Regions from separate parts of the Paenibacillus motobuensis genome, predicted to be linked through region 2. Evidence: riboswitches for the same ligand, from Rfam matches in the RefSeq annotation. Region 2 holds a riboswitch; the other holds the start of a gene.
What was found. A riboswitch is a leader RNA that binds a small molecule or an ion and turns the genes downstream of it on or off. The one in region 2 is predicted to bind cyclic di-GMP.
Positions count from the first base shown of each region.

Region 1 (8,048 bases), on a different contig from region 2:
TTCGCATAATATACGAGATTAAGAGAATGGAGGGCGCTCAGTTGCATAAAGTATCCAGAGATAGACAATCGCAGAATAAGGCATCCGGAACAGCCGGAGCGCGCCGCCGGTTACGGTTATGGATGATATTCATGGCTATATTTATGATATGGTCGGGCCATACCTTTATATCTCAATCCAGCGAGATCGGACAGAAATCTGTGCAGCTATCGGAGCGTCAAGCTTCTAAGGTAGCGGCGGAACAGAGCTTGAATCAATTAAATTATGAATTGAATCGTCTGAAGGATCCTGAGTATATTGGCCAGATCGCAATGAAGAAGTATGGACTGTATAAACCTGGTGAAATTCCGGTTCGGGTATCCGATTCCGGCTCGGATAATGATTGAAATCTAAGGGCATCCGTCTGTTGACCTTGTTTCACTCATTCGGTATAATCAAATCACCGCAGTCATGATTTCGAGGCCTGGCTGTATATTTTTAAGGGAGGATCATTTTATTTTATGGCAATAGAAGTGGGCACCAAGTTAGAAGGTAAAGTGACAGGCATCACGCATTTCGGAGCATTTGTGGATCTGTCAGGAGGTGTCACGGGTCTCGTTCACATCTCGGAGATCGCCGACAATTACGTGAAGGACGTCAACGATCACTTGAAGATTGGCGATATGGTTACCGTGAAGGTAATTAATGTCGATAAGGACGGTAAGATCGGACTTTCCATTAAGCAAGCCGTTGATAAGCCGGTTGAGTCAAGCAGACCGCCTCGTGCACCAAGAAGCGATCGCCCAAGCGGTGGCAGAACCGATCGCCCAAGTGGCGGCAGAGACGGGGACCGACCAGGTGGCGGATTTAATCGCGATCGAGGGGGACGTTCTTTCTCTAACAAATCTACTTTTGAAGACAAGATGTCGCGTTTTCTCAAGGATAGTGAAGAGCGAATTTCTTCGTTGAAGAAGAATACTGAAGGCAAACGCGGAGGACGCGGAGCTAAGCGAATGTAATTTCTTAAATATGAAATCCACCGTAGGCATACATATGCCTACGGTTTTTTGTTGTTCATAGATAAGGATTTAGAATTCTTCTCAAATCCATGTCTAGATTTTTTTCCAGCTTCTATTTTTGTCGTCTGTCCCGCTTAGGCGACAGGTTATTACGCAATAACACGATATGTATCAGATCAATCCGCACTGAAGTAGGTTGAAATTATGATGCTTGGTACGAACATAAGCACGCATAAGGGTGATGTATCCATTGACAGGCCTAGGTTCGTGGTGTTTCGTAAATCCCTCTCAATTTGTCGGAAATTTCTTGGCTCCTTACTCCGGTATCTGACAAACTTTCCATTCCACCCTACCTATAATGGGACATACCTAACAAATTGGATAAGGTGGTGCCAGTTGATGGAGAAGTGGAATGTCATTACGTTTCCCGGTTTAAAGAGACTAAAAGGGCAAGCCAAGGCAAATGGCAGGAGAGCATGGATGGATGTACCGCTTCTAGAGCGAGCCGCTCAGCGTTTTACGGTGAATAAATGGAATTTGCTCTTTCTGGTGATGGCATTCTTACTGGGAAGAGCTACTATACTGGACGAGTTGTCGCCGTTCGCTGCTGCTTTCTTTGCAGTGATGATGTTTATGCGCCGTGATATTGCCATAACGGCAGGGAGCCTGATGGTGATTGGAGCGCTTCTGTCCCCGGTTCAACATGGACTATGGATTGCTGTGGAGCTACTAATCTTCTACTTGATTCATAGAGGACTTGAGAGTTTTGAGCGGGCGGATATTTCTTATGCTCCCTTAGCGGTATTCACTAGTACCTTCCTCGTAGGATTATTCCAGGCGGTCGTTGGTCCTTCGTTAAGTTGGTATTCGATGATGATGATGATTGCTGATTCTGTACTCAGCTTCGTATTGACCCTGGTATTTATTCAATCCGTTCCGGTCTTCTCCCTTCGCAGGAAGGGACGCCATCTCAGGAGCGAGGAGATCCTCTGTCTGGTTATTCTGTTGGCATCGGTGATGACCGGGGCTGTCGGATGGGAAATATATGGTCTATCGATCGAACATATTATGTCGAGATATTTGATTCTGTTGTTTGCCCTGGTTGGGGGTGCTTCGCTAGGAGCTTCAGTAGGCGTAATCACCGGGCTAATCCTCAGTCTGGCCAATATGACAGCGCTCTACCAGATGAGTCTGCTAGCTTTTGCCGGCATGCTGGCAGGCATGCTGCGGGAAGGGCGCAAATGGGCTGTTGCTTTGGGTATGCTGCTAGGATCTTCTATTCTAGCTATCTATTTAACAGGACCAGCTGAGGTCATGTCTTCAACCTGGGAGAGCTGCATAGCAATTCTCCTCTTCTTAGTAACTCCAAAGGGCGCCATAAGCGTTATCGCCAAGTATGTTCCTGGTACGCAGGATCACATCAAGTCGCAGCATGAATATGCCAAGCGGGTTAGGGAGATTACAGCCGGACGGGTGGCTCAGTTCTCCCAAGTGTTCAAGCAACTGTCGCGCAGCTTCGGTCAAATGGCCAGTAGCGGTGAAATGTCCAAGCAGAGTGAAGAGGTTGGCCATTTCATGGATGCGATTACTGAAGGGGCTTGTGGGAATTGCCTACGCCGCAAGGTTTGCTGGGACGGTAATTTCTATCAGACCTATAAATTAATGACGGAGATGATGACGGCTGTTGAAGATAATCCGGAGCTATCGAAGCGTGATCTGCCTCCCAAATGGAATAAGCTGTGTGTCAAGACGGATCAAGTACTCGATCTGATGAAGCAAGAATATAGCCTATATCAGAATGATATGCATTGGAAGCGGCAAATATACGATAGCAGACAGCTTGTAGCTGAACAGCTCTCAGGAGTCTCTCAAGTTATGGAGGATTTGGCGCGAGAGATTCAGCGCGAAGGCCAGGCGATGTATAAGCAGGAGGAGCAGATCCGGGACGCGCTCGACAAAATGGGGTTGTCTATTCATAGCATAGACATCATTAATCTGGACCATGGCAATGTGGAGATTGAAATTGTCCATGCGTATACTCGCGGGTTCGATGAGTGTCGGAAGATTATAGCGCCGCTATTATCCGACATTGTGGACGAGCATATTACGGTAGTCCGGGAGAATATGCCTACAGGCAGAGACGGACTAGCGACCGTAACTTTCGGTTCGGCCAAGACCTTCGAAGTGACGACAGGAGTCGCCGGAGCTGCTAAGGGCGGAGACTTGTTATCCGGGGACAGCTTTAGTGCAATGGAGCTTGGAAATGGAACCTATGCTGTTGCCATCAGCGACGGGATGGGCAATGGTGAGCGGGCCCGGCTGGAGAGCAGCACAGCGCTTGGCATTCTTGAACAGCTGCTTCAATCTGGTATGGATGAGAAATTAGCGGTGAAATCGGTCAATTCGATTCTCATGCTTCGTTCGCCGGATGAAGTATATGCTACGGTTGATATGGCTCTGATCGATGAGTTCTCCGCGCAGACGACGTTCCTCAAGATTGGTTCATCGCCGAGCTTTATCAAACGAGGGAATGAGGTTATACCGATTACGGCTAGCAATCTGCCGATTGGGATCATTCAGGATATTGAGATTGATCTGGTTACGGTGCAGCTGCTTCCCGGCGACATTTTGATTATGATGACGGACGGAGTGTATGATGCTCCCGGTTATGCTGTGAATAAGGAACTGTGGATCAAACGGATGATCTCGGAGATTCATGCGGATGACCCGCAGGAAATCGCCGACTGTCTGTTGGAGACAGTGATCCGCTATCAGAAAAATACGATCCATGATGATATGACAGTTGTAGTAGCTAAAATTGACCATTTGTTGCCCGAGTGGGCGACCCTGCATATTCCAGGAATATCAAGGCTGGAGCGACCGCGGACTGTAAGCTGACACGTGATAAGCAGTCATTTATTAGCAGGATAGGACTTAAGTAGCGAATCAAAAGATGGTAAAATTCATATAACGTACACAATTATGGTATTATTTATCATGGGAATGTTTTGAAAATCATAGTAAGATTATCATGTCGTGTTGTCGAAATTTGTTAGATAGATCCATCCATCGAACTAATTTTATACATGTTTGGGCAAAGCTATCGAAAGGTAGTGACGCAAAGCTATAGGGACTAATTCTCCTTATGGGGGTATGTCAGCCAGTTGCTAAAAGAGGTAACCTATAGTGTTTGCTATGCGGTTATCTTTTTTTTTGCCTAAATTTTGGGTGGATCTGCTTATTGAAGGGAGAATGTAAAAAAAAGCAATTTATTGAAAGGAATTATACTTAATTCCAAGTCACTATCTGGAACGAAAAGGAGACTGAATATGAAGATTTTTGGTTTTTTTAACCGTTTGAGCATTGTCACGAAAAATATGTTGTTAACGAGTGTCTCTATTCTGATGACCGGTGTTATCTTGATTGCTGCCAGCTACTATATTCAAGGTGCCGTATTAACTAATCAGTTGGAGGACAACTCACAGAAGGTCATGGAGGCCTGGAAGGACAGGATCACTCCGGAAGAAGCCAAAGCGGCGGTGACAGACACGGATCGCAATTCGGAGCTTCAGAAGAAGCTGACGAAGGTATTTGATGACTTGTCAGCGACTCACCCCGATGTTGCACAAGGTTATATTTTTGGAGCGAAGGTAGAGAACGATAGTACCCAGATGATCGCTTTTCCGACGGCAATCCTTGATATGTTCGAGGGTGAGGGCTTGTTCCTGGGCGATATGCTTGGACAGCCTGCTTACCATGTGAAGGGCGTCGAGGAAATGCTGAAGACAAAGAAAATTACGTTCACAAAGCCTTATAAGGACGATTACGGTGTTTGGTTGACGGTACTCTATCCGGTTCAGGACAAGAATGGTGAAATATTCTCATACATAGGCATGGATTTCGATGCCAGTCTAATTATGACCGGTCAAACCGATTTGCTGAAATATACGGTTCTCGCGCTTATTGCCATTCTGATCGTTATTTTATCGTCTCAATATTTCACGACCCGGAGGACTTTTGCACCCGTGAAGGATCTTATGTCCGCATTGGATAAGCTTAGCAAAGGCGATTTCAGCGTACAGTTGAAGACGGATGAGAGCGAACTGGGTCAGGTGAATGAGAAGTTTAATGCAACGGTTCGCAATATGAATGAACTGGTAGCGACGATCAAGACGGTCTCTATTCAATCGGCCGATCAGTCGAAGATTCTGTTCGAGACACTGGAGACGAATCATGAGAGCTCTATGGCGATCAGCGATAATATTGAAGAAATCTCAGAGAAGGCCTCGCAGCAGAGCAAGTCGATCTCCGAGAGTGTTACTTCACTGGAAGAGATCAATTCAGGCGTAGGAACGATTGCTAGCAGCACTTCAGCGTTGTCTGATGCATCGATGCAGATGAAGGACAAGTCTGAGATTGGACGGGATAATATCAGTGGGGTTATTAAGCAGATGGATTCCATCCAGCAATCCGTGCAGCAATCGGTCGTATCGATTGAACAACTGCAAAGACGTTCCGGGCAAATTGAGGAGATCGTACAGGTGATTACACAAATCGCCGAACAGACTCATCTATTGTCGTTAAATGCCAGCATTGAGGCGGCCAGAGCAGGCGAGGAAGGACGAGGCTTTGCAGTTGTAGCTAACCAGGTGAAGAAGCTGGCTGAGGAGTCTGCCAAGTCAGCAGAGCAGATCGCTGATCTGGTTCACTATATCCAGAAAGAGACAAGCACAGCCGTCGCCGCAATTGGCGAAGGAGAACGGAATGTTGCTACCGGTATCCAGGTCGTTCGAGAGACAGGAGAGCTCTTCGCTACGATACTAGATGGTACAGATTCCGTGACCAGTCAAATTCAGGAGGTATCTGCGGCTACCGAGGAGATGGTAGCTGAGACAGAGCAGATTACGGCGACCATTAAGCAGATTGCCGAATATGCAGAGAGAAATGCGGTTATCTCCGAACGAATCAAGGAGAGTGCCATGGAGCAGAGGGCTTCTTCCGACAATATTATGAGTTCTGCCGAGCACTTGAATCAAATCTCTGGAAAGTTAGAGAAACTAGTAGAGGGATTGAAGCTGTAATTATTCAAGGGGAGACTTATCGAACACCCCTAAATAGAGAGAGAGAATAGGAGCTGAACATTTGTGAGTACCCTACTGATGAATAAGAAAGCCCGGGAATATTGGCTAAGAGAGCTTCAGCCGCCATTATCCGGATTTCATATCCATACTGACTACCCAGATTTAGCAATGGCCAGCGAGTCCAAGAGTATGACCTATGAATTGAATATTAGTTCATCATTCAAGAGACAGACGGTCCAGGAAACTGATATTCAGACTTGGCTAATCGCTTGTTATTATGTCTTCCTATATCGTATGAGCGGTGAACAGGATCAAATTGTTGGAATACAAGCCACGGATGGCCGAATCCTTCCAATACGGATTCATACTGAGGCTGGGATTCCATTCAGCCAGTTGCTATCAGCTATAGCGGAGCGGCTTGTTCTATCCAATGAAGCCAGCTTGCCTATTCAGGAGATTGAGAAACTGGTTTCGCAGTCTCCTGTAGTGCAGACCATCTATGGACGAAACGCCGCTTATGAAGCCAGTCGTCTTAACTGGTATGTGCGGACAGAGGAGGAAAAGTGGGTAGCTGAGATCACCTATTCGAGCCACCTGTTCAAAGAGAGTACGATTAACAAGTTCGCGAGACATTTTCAATGTATTGCTCAGGCGGTATTGGATCGTCCGGATATTGTTCTGGGCGACATTTCCATCATGACCGATGAGGATGTACTGGCTTATGAGAAGCTTAATGATACCGCTAGAAATTGGGGAGTAGAGCTGACGATTACATCGATGCTCTGCAGGACTGTCGAGAGTTTCCCAGACCGAATTGCGCTGTCGTCGGCTGAGTGGAAGTTGACCTATGCTGAGTTGGACCGGTTATCCAATCAGGTTGCCCATGCGCTAATTGAGCAAGGACTGCACAAAGGCGGATTCGTGGCCATCTACATGGAGCGCAGCATGGAAGCTGTTGTCAGCATGCTCGGCGCCCTCAAAGCCGGTGGGACTTATATTCCGCTGGACCCAGAACATCCGGATGATCGGAATCAGTATATTATCGAAGATACGGGCTCCCGGATTGTACTAACTAAGGAAACTTATCTATCTAAGTTGCAGCCGCTTGTAGCAGATAATGCCAATGAGTTGAAGCTGTTATGCTTCGATCTGGAGCAGTTCGTCTCTTATCCAGGCGAAGCCTGCCATATTCCCATCGATCAGGATGATATTGCGTATACAATCTATACGTCAGGTACAACGGGAAGACCAAAGGGAGTCCTGATCCGCCATGCTGGTGTCGTGAACCTGTCGATGTCTACTACGATGCAGCTTCAATTCTCGGAGCATGACGTCATTTTGCAATATTCTACCTTCAGCTTTGATGCTTCCGTATACGATATATTCAGTGCAATATGCTGTGGTGCTAGGCTTCATCTATTGTCCAATGAACAGCGTTATTCGGTCGACAGCTTCACCACGGCGATTGAGGATACCGGGGCGACGCGGATAGGGATTCTGCCAACCGTATTCTTCAATCAATTATCCGCGTACTTAACGGTAGAAGAGGCGGTCAAGTATCAATTGATTCGCAGTTTTGTTATTGGTGGCGAGGCGCTCCCAGGGGAGTCCGTCCGTAATTTACAGAAGAAGCTGGGGCATCAGCCTTTCATCGTAAATGCGTATGGACCGACTGAGATTACAGTGGCCGCGACGACACATATGATCATGGAACAGGTATCAGAGGACTTGACTACGGTCAGCATCGGCAAGCCTATCGCTAATTACGAGGTGCTCATCGTTAACGAGAATGACCAACTCTGTCCGGTGAATGTAATGGGTGAACTGCTGATTCATTCCATCGGTCTTGCTAAAGGCTATTTAAATCTGCCTGATAAGACGGAAGAGGCTTTTATTATTGATCCAACAGATCCTACTTCGGGTAAAAGATATTATCGATCAGGCGACTTGGTTCGTCTTCTGAACGATG
Region 1 is NZ_BAAACX010000025.1:23,755-31,802, reverse strand. It holds gene ABD014_RS22280 (FtsB family cell division protein) at 42-386, shown strand; gene ABD014_RS22275 (S1 domain-containing RNA-binding protein) at 501-998, shown strand; gene spoIIE (stage II sporulation protein E) at 1,395-3,896, shown strand; cyclic di-GMP riboswitch class I at 4,082-4,170, shown strand; gene ABD014_RS22265 (methyl-accepting chemotaxis protein) at 4,328-6,079, shown strand; gene ABD014_RS22260 (non-ribosomal peptide synthetase family protein) at 6,143-8,048, shown strand, end outside.
Region 1: another riboswitch for cyclic di-GMP. It lies ahead of ABD014_RS22265 (methyl-accepting chemotaxis protein); the one in region 2 lies ahead of ABD014_RS17060 (S-layer homology domain-containing protein).

Region 2 (8,048 bases):
GATTCACATATTTTACTGTCACCTGCTTCTCGATCACCTTCGCGTAGCCGAACAGTACGATATTTTCTGCTGCCGCTTTTAAAGTAACGCTTGTCGGATCATCCCCAACCCTGAGGCTGTATCCGTCTACTGGGTTGGCCGGTACGGAAACCGGTTCACCTCCGACCGGGAATGTGTCCTTGCCATCGACGGAATAGTACCCGGAGTAAAGCTCTTTAGCTAGATCTGGACTATCCACTACATTGCCAGCTTCATCTACTGGCTTCCCTTCCAGATTCACCGCGTAGCCCTTAACAAGGATCTTCACCTGACCTATCTTCACTTCAGGTACAGTAAATTCCTTCACAACATGCGTCTGACCATACACATTTGTGTAATCAATCGTCGTCTCTCCGTTCGTCGGATACAACGTATCCGATACCGGGTTCGAAGTTGGATCGATCACGACAACATAAGTTAATGTCGCCGGTTTGTCCTCAGAGACCGTACCGACATTCCACTGGAATGTCTCCGTCGCCGGGTTCCATACTACCTCGCCTTGGGACGCTTCGTAGTCCTTGCCCTCCAGCGCACCCGGCTGCAGATTGAACTTCTCGCCCATCGGATCTGTCACAACCGCATCTTTGGCAGCAAATTTAATATCGCTGGATATCTCGGCAAATACCTTCTTCAGCTCATCGCTGTTCGCTGAATAGTAGCCTCGATTCTGACTGTTGTTGAGTACATACACAGCATTGCTGTTGTTGCCTACTTCCAGGCCAATGCTATAAATACCAATACCCTTATCGTGCAGCAATTTGGCATGGGAAATGGTCGGAAGTCCATTATCCGTGACCTTGTAGGTACCAATATTATAGCTGGATAGGGAAAAACTGTTTCCAGTTCCTTTTAAAGATGTGAAGTCAAAATCAGTAATTGTGAAGTTGTATTTGTTATTAGGCCAGTCGTTATAACTCTTAGCAGCCGTCCCCTTATAACTATAGGTTGGCTCCCCATCGCTCAGCAGCACGATATACTTCTTATCAGCCTGACTATTTTTCAATAGATCATCAGCAGCTTTAATTCCGGCTTGAATATTTGTTCCGCCAGTTGCACTGATTTTATCAATGGCTTTCTTGAAGTCATCCTTCTTAGATGCATCTGCAAAGCCATACACTGGTGGATCAGAAGCCGCATTATTAAACGATACCGCCGCCAAACGTACACCCGAATCACTCGTTAGCAGTGAATCCGCGAAGCTCTTGGCCGCTTCTTTGGCATTTGCCAGACGCTTCCCATCGTTCATACTGCCCGATTTGTCGATGACAAGCACAATGTCTGTGCTAGTCTTCAACTGCTTGCCCTCCACAGTCAGCGTTACCTGCCATTCTCCGAAGTTACCTGTAGGGGTTGCCGTCTTGTTCAGCCGGATCGACCCTTGGGCCGGCCACTCCGGATCACTGTTACTACCACCGGCCCCCAACGCCATAGAGGGCATCCCTAATATAAGGGAGATCATACACAACCAAGTAACAATTAATCGAAATCCGCTTTTCATAGCTCCTCCTCATTTTGTTATCTTCACTCCCAGGCTACTTTTCTTGCATTAATCCCCCCCTCTTTTCAGGCACTAATACTTATCTTACGAAGGCAATTCACTGGGAATGACTTCGCAACCAGGAAGAAAACAAAAAAATCCGGCTGCATCTACAATAAGCATTGTGAATGCAGCCGGACTGTCATTAGCCGGATCAGTATTCTGATCAGAACCATTAGACTCCAGAGCTTTGCGACCTAACCTTTCGATTAGTGTGCCTAGATATGAAATATAAAAAGAGGCCCTTGTTCTCTAGATGAAGAACAACGACCTCTGTGTGACATTAATATATTTCACATTTAGAACTGGAGTCAATCGCTAAAAAAGGTAAAATAATACTAGTTTTGTCGAACACACACCACTAGTTTTGTCTAATCACGGCTCCAAATCTTGGCGATCAGACGAAGCAACTCAAGATACAGCCAGACAAGCGTTACCATTAGACCGAAGGCTCCATACCATTCCATATACTTCGGAGCCCCATTCTGTGCGCCGTTCTCGATAAAGTCAAAGTCCAGCACCAGATTCAGTGCAGCAATGATTACGATGACGACGGAAATTCCGATACCGATTGGCGTACTGTCATGCAAATAAGGAATTTGAATACCGAACCACCGTAATACAATGCTTAGCAGATAGAGCAGTGCTACGCCGCCGGTTGCCGCGAATACACCGAGTTTGAAATTCTCTGTCGCTTTAATAATTCTTGTCTTGTATGCAAGCAGCAGAGCGAGAAAGACACCCATTGTCAGCAAGGCTGCCTGTAAAGTGATTCCATAGTATAAAGTCTCGTATGTAGCTGAAATGGCTCCAAGGAAAAAGCCTTCACAAAGTGCGTAAATCGGTACTAAATAGGGAGAAATCGCTGGTTTAAAAGCAAGGATTATCGCAATAATAAGCCCGGCAACAGCTCCGCCGATGGCAAAAGGAACTACATTCTTCCCGTCGAAGAACATCATCCATGTACTGAAGGCACTTGCCAGCAAAATAATGAGCGTAATAAACGCCTTATTCACTGTGCCTCCAATTGTCATCCGGTCCAAATCACTAAACTGACCGGCTCTTTCAAAAGTCTTGTCATTTAGAGTGGGGTTACCGCTACGACCTATCAAGAATCAATCACCTCATCTATGAATTTGCTTATATATTACCATAATACTCAAACTAGTCCCACAAAATCCCTGCAATTTTGAAAAATATAGTCATACATAAGCAAACCATCTACCGGACTCCACCGATTCGAGCTATGACGCTCTCGCCCCTGTCGCTCCATGGCCTTTCATGATCTTCTGCATGCCTTTCGTTGCCTTCACAGTACCGTCGGGCATCACCCAGAGCACCTCGACTCCATCCAGCTTCTTCACAAGAGCAGCGCTCTGTTCATATGGCAGCAAGAATACAACCGTCGACAAAAAATCCGCCAGACCGGAATCTTCGGTAACGACCGTCACCGCCCGATAATAATTTCCCGGCATCAAAGTCTTCGGATCAATCAAATGGTGGTACTTCACGCCATCTACCGAGTAATAACGCTGGTAATCCCCACTGCTGACGACAGAAGCATCGCGGATAAATACCGTATCCAGCAGATTATCCTCTTCCATCGCGATGAATTTATTCGGATTCTGGATACCGACGCCCCAGCGCTGCCGTATCCCATCCAGCGGTTTTCCCACGGAGCGGATATTCCCACCAGCGCTGATCATGAAGGAGTTCATCCCCTGCGCTTTCATTTCCTTGACAACCAATTCAGTCGCGAACCCCTTGGCCACAGCACCGACATCCAGAGACATTTTTGCATCTGCCAAATAGACTGTGCTATTCGCTTCATCGATAATAACTTTGCTGAAGTCAATATGCTCCGCAGCCTTCTTTAGCTCCTCCATCGGCGGCAGCTTAGCCTGATCCGGGTTGGCAATACCCGCTTCTCGATAGTCATGCCACAACTCGAGAACCGACCCCATTGCTATATTGGTCTCACCAACCTTGTCGTACCACTGCTTGGAGAACTGGATTAAGTCGATGATCTCCCGGCTGACCTTAACAGGTTCAATCCCGGCTTGGTCATTTATCGTCTTCACATTGTTCAGACCTTCATAGTTGTTGTAGATATCATATAACCGGTGCAGCTCCAAGAACCGCTTATGGATTTGTTCGACGTATTGCTGGAATTGCTCCTCACTCTCTGTGTACGCTACAACCTGGGTCATCGTATCGAAAGCATCGAAGAAACTGTCACTGTATTTGGGATATACCACTTCCAATTGATCAGCCTTGGCTGTGCAACCAGCCAACAACAAGGCCGCAAGTATAATCCCTACCCACCATTTTGACTTTTCCACTACTCTATGCATAATTTCACCTCTTAAGCGCCTCGTTGCCAGACTTCCCATTCCTATCTCGGTTTTTAAGCAAAACTCCCCCATAAGCATGGGGGAGTCCATATTGTTCGATGATTAAAGAACCTTATTATTTAGCGTTGTCGTAGGATTCTACCAAGCCAGCGATATAGTCCTGAACGCTGATCGTAACTGAAGAAGTCAAATCCGCTTCATCCGGAACTGCCGGATGAGCGTCATCTTTTTGCTTCGTCTTCATGCCTTTGATCTCATCGACGGACTTGCCTACCATCCAATCACCAAGCGCTCTCGCTTGCTCATACCAGTCCTTGCCGATCGAGGAAGCCTTCTTCATGCCGTACTCATCACCAAGCTCTACCTTTGTCTTGATCTCTGCATTCTTATCGGATGCCACTTTACCGTTCTTGTCAAAGTTCACCTTTGTCTGTGCGTTATCAATAATCGTACCTGCTACCTTGCCGTCTTTATCAAAGGCTGCAGCTACCATGACTGTGTTAACCTCAGCTGCTGGAAGCACTTCTTGACCATCATTCGTGGACAGACCCTTAGACTTAGCAAGGGAAATGTTATGTCCGAGGCCAAATTTCTCAGCACCAGCCTTCACATCAATCGCATTATCGTATGCCTCAGCTACGGCTGCAATGAAATCAGATACGTTCATCGTTACGGTAGAAGCCAAGTCAGCTTCATCTGGAACAGCTGGGTGATGATCATCTTTTGCTTTGGTCTTCATAGCTTTGATTTCATCAACACTCTTGCCTACCATCCAATCGCCGAGTGCTTTCGCTTGTTCGTACCACTCTTTGCCGATGGACGAAGCCTTTTTCATTCCATAATCTTCGCCAAGCTCTACCTTGGTCTTATTGTCGGCATTCAGGTCAGTAGCCACTTGCAGATCTTTATCGTAGTCTACCTTCGATTGTGCATTATCGATCTCAACCTTGACTACTTTGCCGTCTTTATCAAATGCTGCTGCAACAATCGTTGTGTCCACTTGTGCAGTAGCCATTGTGTCGCCTTCCATATCCTTCGAGCTGCCAATAGAGGTAATATGACCTAGACCAATCTTGGCAATTTGTCCTGAAGCTGCAGTATCTGCGTTATTTGTTGCTTCATTGTTCGTGGAAGCATTGTTGGTTGATTCATTAGATGCAGACTGGCCCGAATTAGCAGAATTTGAATTTGAGTTCTTGGAACCACAGCCAGCCAGCATGGAGATAGCAACCATAGATACTAACAACGCATACATCATTTTCCTCATTTTCATGAAAGCCCCCTAAGATAGACATTTTTAAATTAAGTGAAATATTTCACTATATAGGTGAATTCTATCACAAACTTTTTTGGTATACAATACCTCTATTTCCTATTTGAAAAGTGAAAGCTCTGTGAACAACAAAAAACGACTATCTTCTGGATAGCCGTTTTATTGCAGATTTTTTATATGGCATTTACAAGCCTTCCCCGAGATCATTTACAATACCATACCTGTCAGCATTAGAATTCACCTTTGGAACACCTTATATGAAATGGCTGTCCATAAGATCAAGATAGACGATAAGTTGCGAACGGTTCGCTGTAGCGGCTTGTCTGGCTCAAACTGCCCAGTGCCTCTACGAGCCCTGTATTTAGTTCAATCTCCAGACTGCGGAGATTCTCCCTTAGCTGCTCCGGACGGGTGGCGCCAACAATAACCGTGCTTACAACGGACTGGCTCATCAGCCAGGCTAGAGAAAGTCCGCTAGGTGTATGTCCGTGTTCAGCCGCCAGCTGGCTCACTTGATCGGCGAGCGTCAACGTTCGTTCATTAATGAAGCGATTGAAGCTTGGGTCTTTATCCGCACGGGAATGTTCCGGAATTTTGTCCGACAAGCCGTACTTCCCACTAAGAATCCCACCTGCGAGTGGGAAATACGGAATAATGCCAACGCCCTGATCCAGGCATAGCGGTACCATCTCCTGCTCCGGAGTTCGATCGGCTAAGGAATAGCTAACCTGCAGGGATACGAAGCGGTTCAGCCCCTTCAGTTCACTGATGCCAAGCGCCTTCATCAGCTCCCACGCCGCATAATTGGAAGCTCCGATATAGCGCACTTTACCCGCTCGCACCATATCGTCCAAAGTGCGCAGCGTCTCCTCGAGCGGAGTGTTCGGGTCAAAAGTATGGATCTGATACAGATCGATGTAATCGGTATTGAGCCGCTTCAAGCTACCTTCTAGTTCCTGCTGCAAATGATACCGCGAGGAGCCGCGCTGATTCGGCCCTTCCCCTCTTGCCAATCCGGCCTTCGTAGCCAGAACGACATGTTGTCTTTTGCCGGCTAGAGCCTGTCCGATAATTCGTTCCGACTCTGTTCCAGCGTAGATATTCGCCGTATCTATGAAGTTAATGCCGTTGTCCAGCGCCTCCTCCATAATGCGAATTGAGGTGGATTCGTCTGCTCTTTTACCAAATGAATTCGTCCCAAGCCCGATCGCCGATACTTCAAGCCCGCTATTTCCGAGTCTACGATACTTCATACTGCGTCAGCTCCTTTGCCCTATATTTAGTACATTATTATATAGCGATTTCATCCGCCTTTACCTACAGCATAACATATCCGCAATACGGTTCCATGACACGGTGAGCGCCCGATAATATCAGGGGTTCTTATCCCTAAAATATCAGTTCAACTTTTAAATAATTATTGACATCCACCGCTCGGAACTATATCATTTATATCAGTCCGCGAATGATAATCATTATCATTTAGAATATATAAAGGGAGTTTAGCGAAATGAAGAAAATTTTTCTACCTATTATGCTGCTCTGTGTTCTGTTGGTCAGCGCCTGTGGCAACCAAGCACCTAGTCAGAATGGCTCATCGGGAAATTCAAATACAACTTCTAACCAGACAGAGAGCAGTTCCAAGGATACGATTACTTATCAATCGGAGGATGGCCCCATCGAAGTTCCGGCGAATCCAAAGCGTGTTATCGTGCTATCCTCTTATACCGGTGACGTTCTGGCCCTGGGTGTCAACCTGGTAGGCGTCGATTCCTGGTCTAAGATGAATCCAAACTTCAAGGATAAATTGGAGAATGCTGCTGAGGTGTCGGATGAGAATCTGGAGAAGATTATTGAGGTTAATCCGGACTTAATCATCGGCCTGTCCAACACTAAAAACTTGGATAAACTGAAGGAGATTGCTCCTACGGTTACCTATACTTATGGCAAGCTGGACTACTTAACACAGATCTTGGAGATCGGCAAACTGCTTAACAAAGAGAAAGAAGCTGAGGCCTGGGTCGACGACTTCAAGCAGCGTGCGGAAAAAGCAGGCGACGAGATCAAAGCAAAGATTGGCGAGAATGCAACGGTATCTGTATTCGAGAACTTTGACAAGCAAATTTATGTCTTCGGCGACAATTGGGCCCGGGGCACAGAAATTCTGTACCAAGCGATGAAGTTGAAAATGCCGGAAAAAGTGAAGGAAACCGCATTGAAGGACGGATATTACGCACTATCCCTGGAAGTATTGCCGGAATATGCCGGGGACTATATTATATTAAGTAAAAATAGCGAGACCGATAATTCCTTCTTGGACACGGATACGTACAAGAACATCCCCGCGGTCAAGAACGACCATGTCTTTGTAGCCGATGCGCAGAACTTCTACTTCAACGATGCGCTCACCCTGGATTATCAACTCGACTTCTTTATTAAGCACTTCCTTGGAAAATAAGCCAATTTATAAGAAAATGAGAGACTAAAACAAATGATAAGATCAAATTCACGTTCCATATCATTCATATTCAAGCTGATAGCTGGATGCATATTATTAGTACTCATATTTGCTGTAGCTATGGCATTCGGAGCGGCCAACACACCGCTTCGAGATGTCTGGCTGGCCCTGACTTCCCACGCAAGTGGGGAGTCTATTTCCATCATCCGTGAAATCCGTCTGCCACGGGAGATCGGGGCTATGGTTGTGGGCGCTGCCTTGGCGATATCCGGTGCGATGATGCAGGGCATCACTAGGAACCCGCTGGCCGATCCCGGCTTGCTCGGTCTGACGTCAGGTGCCAATGCAGCCTTGGCCATCACCTTGGCCATCATCCCGGCGGCGAAT
Region 2 is NZ_BAAACX010000015.1:234,039-242,086, reverse strand. It holds gene ABD014_RS17060 (S-layer homology domain-containing protein) at 1-1,468, opposite strand, end outside; cyclic di-GMP riboswitch class I at 1,703-1,805, opposite strand; gene ABD014_RS17055 (Bax inhibitor-1/YccA family protein) at 1,948-2,688, opposite strand; gene ABD014_RS17050 (FAD:protein FMN transferase) at 2,821-3,930, opposite strand; gene ABD014_RS17045 (hypothetical protein) at 4,046-5,203, opposite strand; gene ABD014_RS17040 (aldo/keto reductase) at 5,482-6,456, opposite strand; gene ABD014_RS17035 (iron-hydroxamate ABC transporter substrate-binding protein) at 6,714-7,661, shown strand; gene ABD014_RS17030 (FecCD family ABC transporter permease) at 7,695-8,048, shown strand, end outside.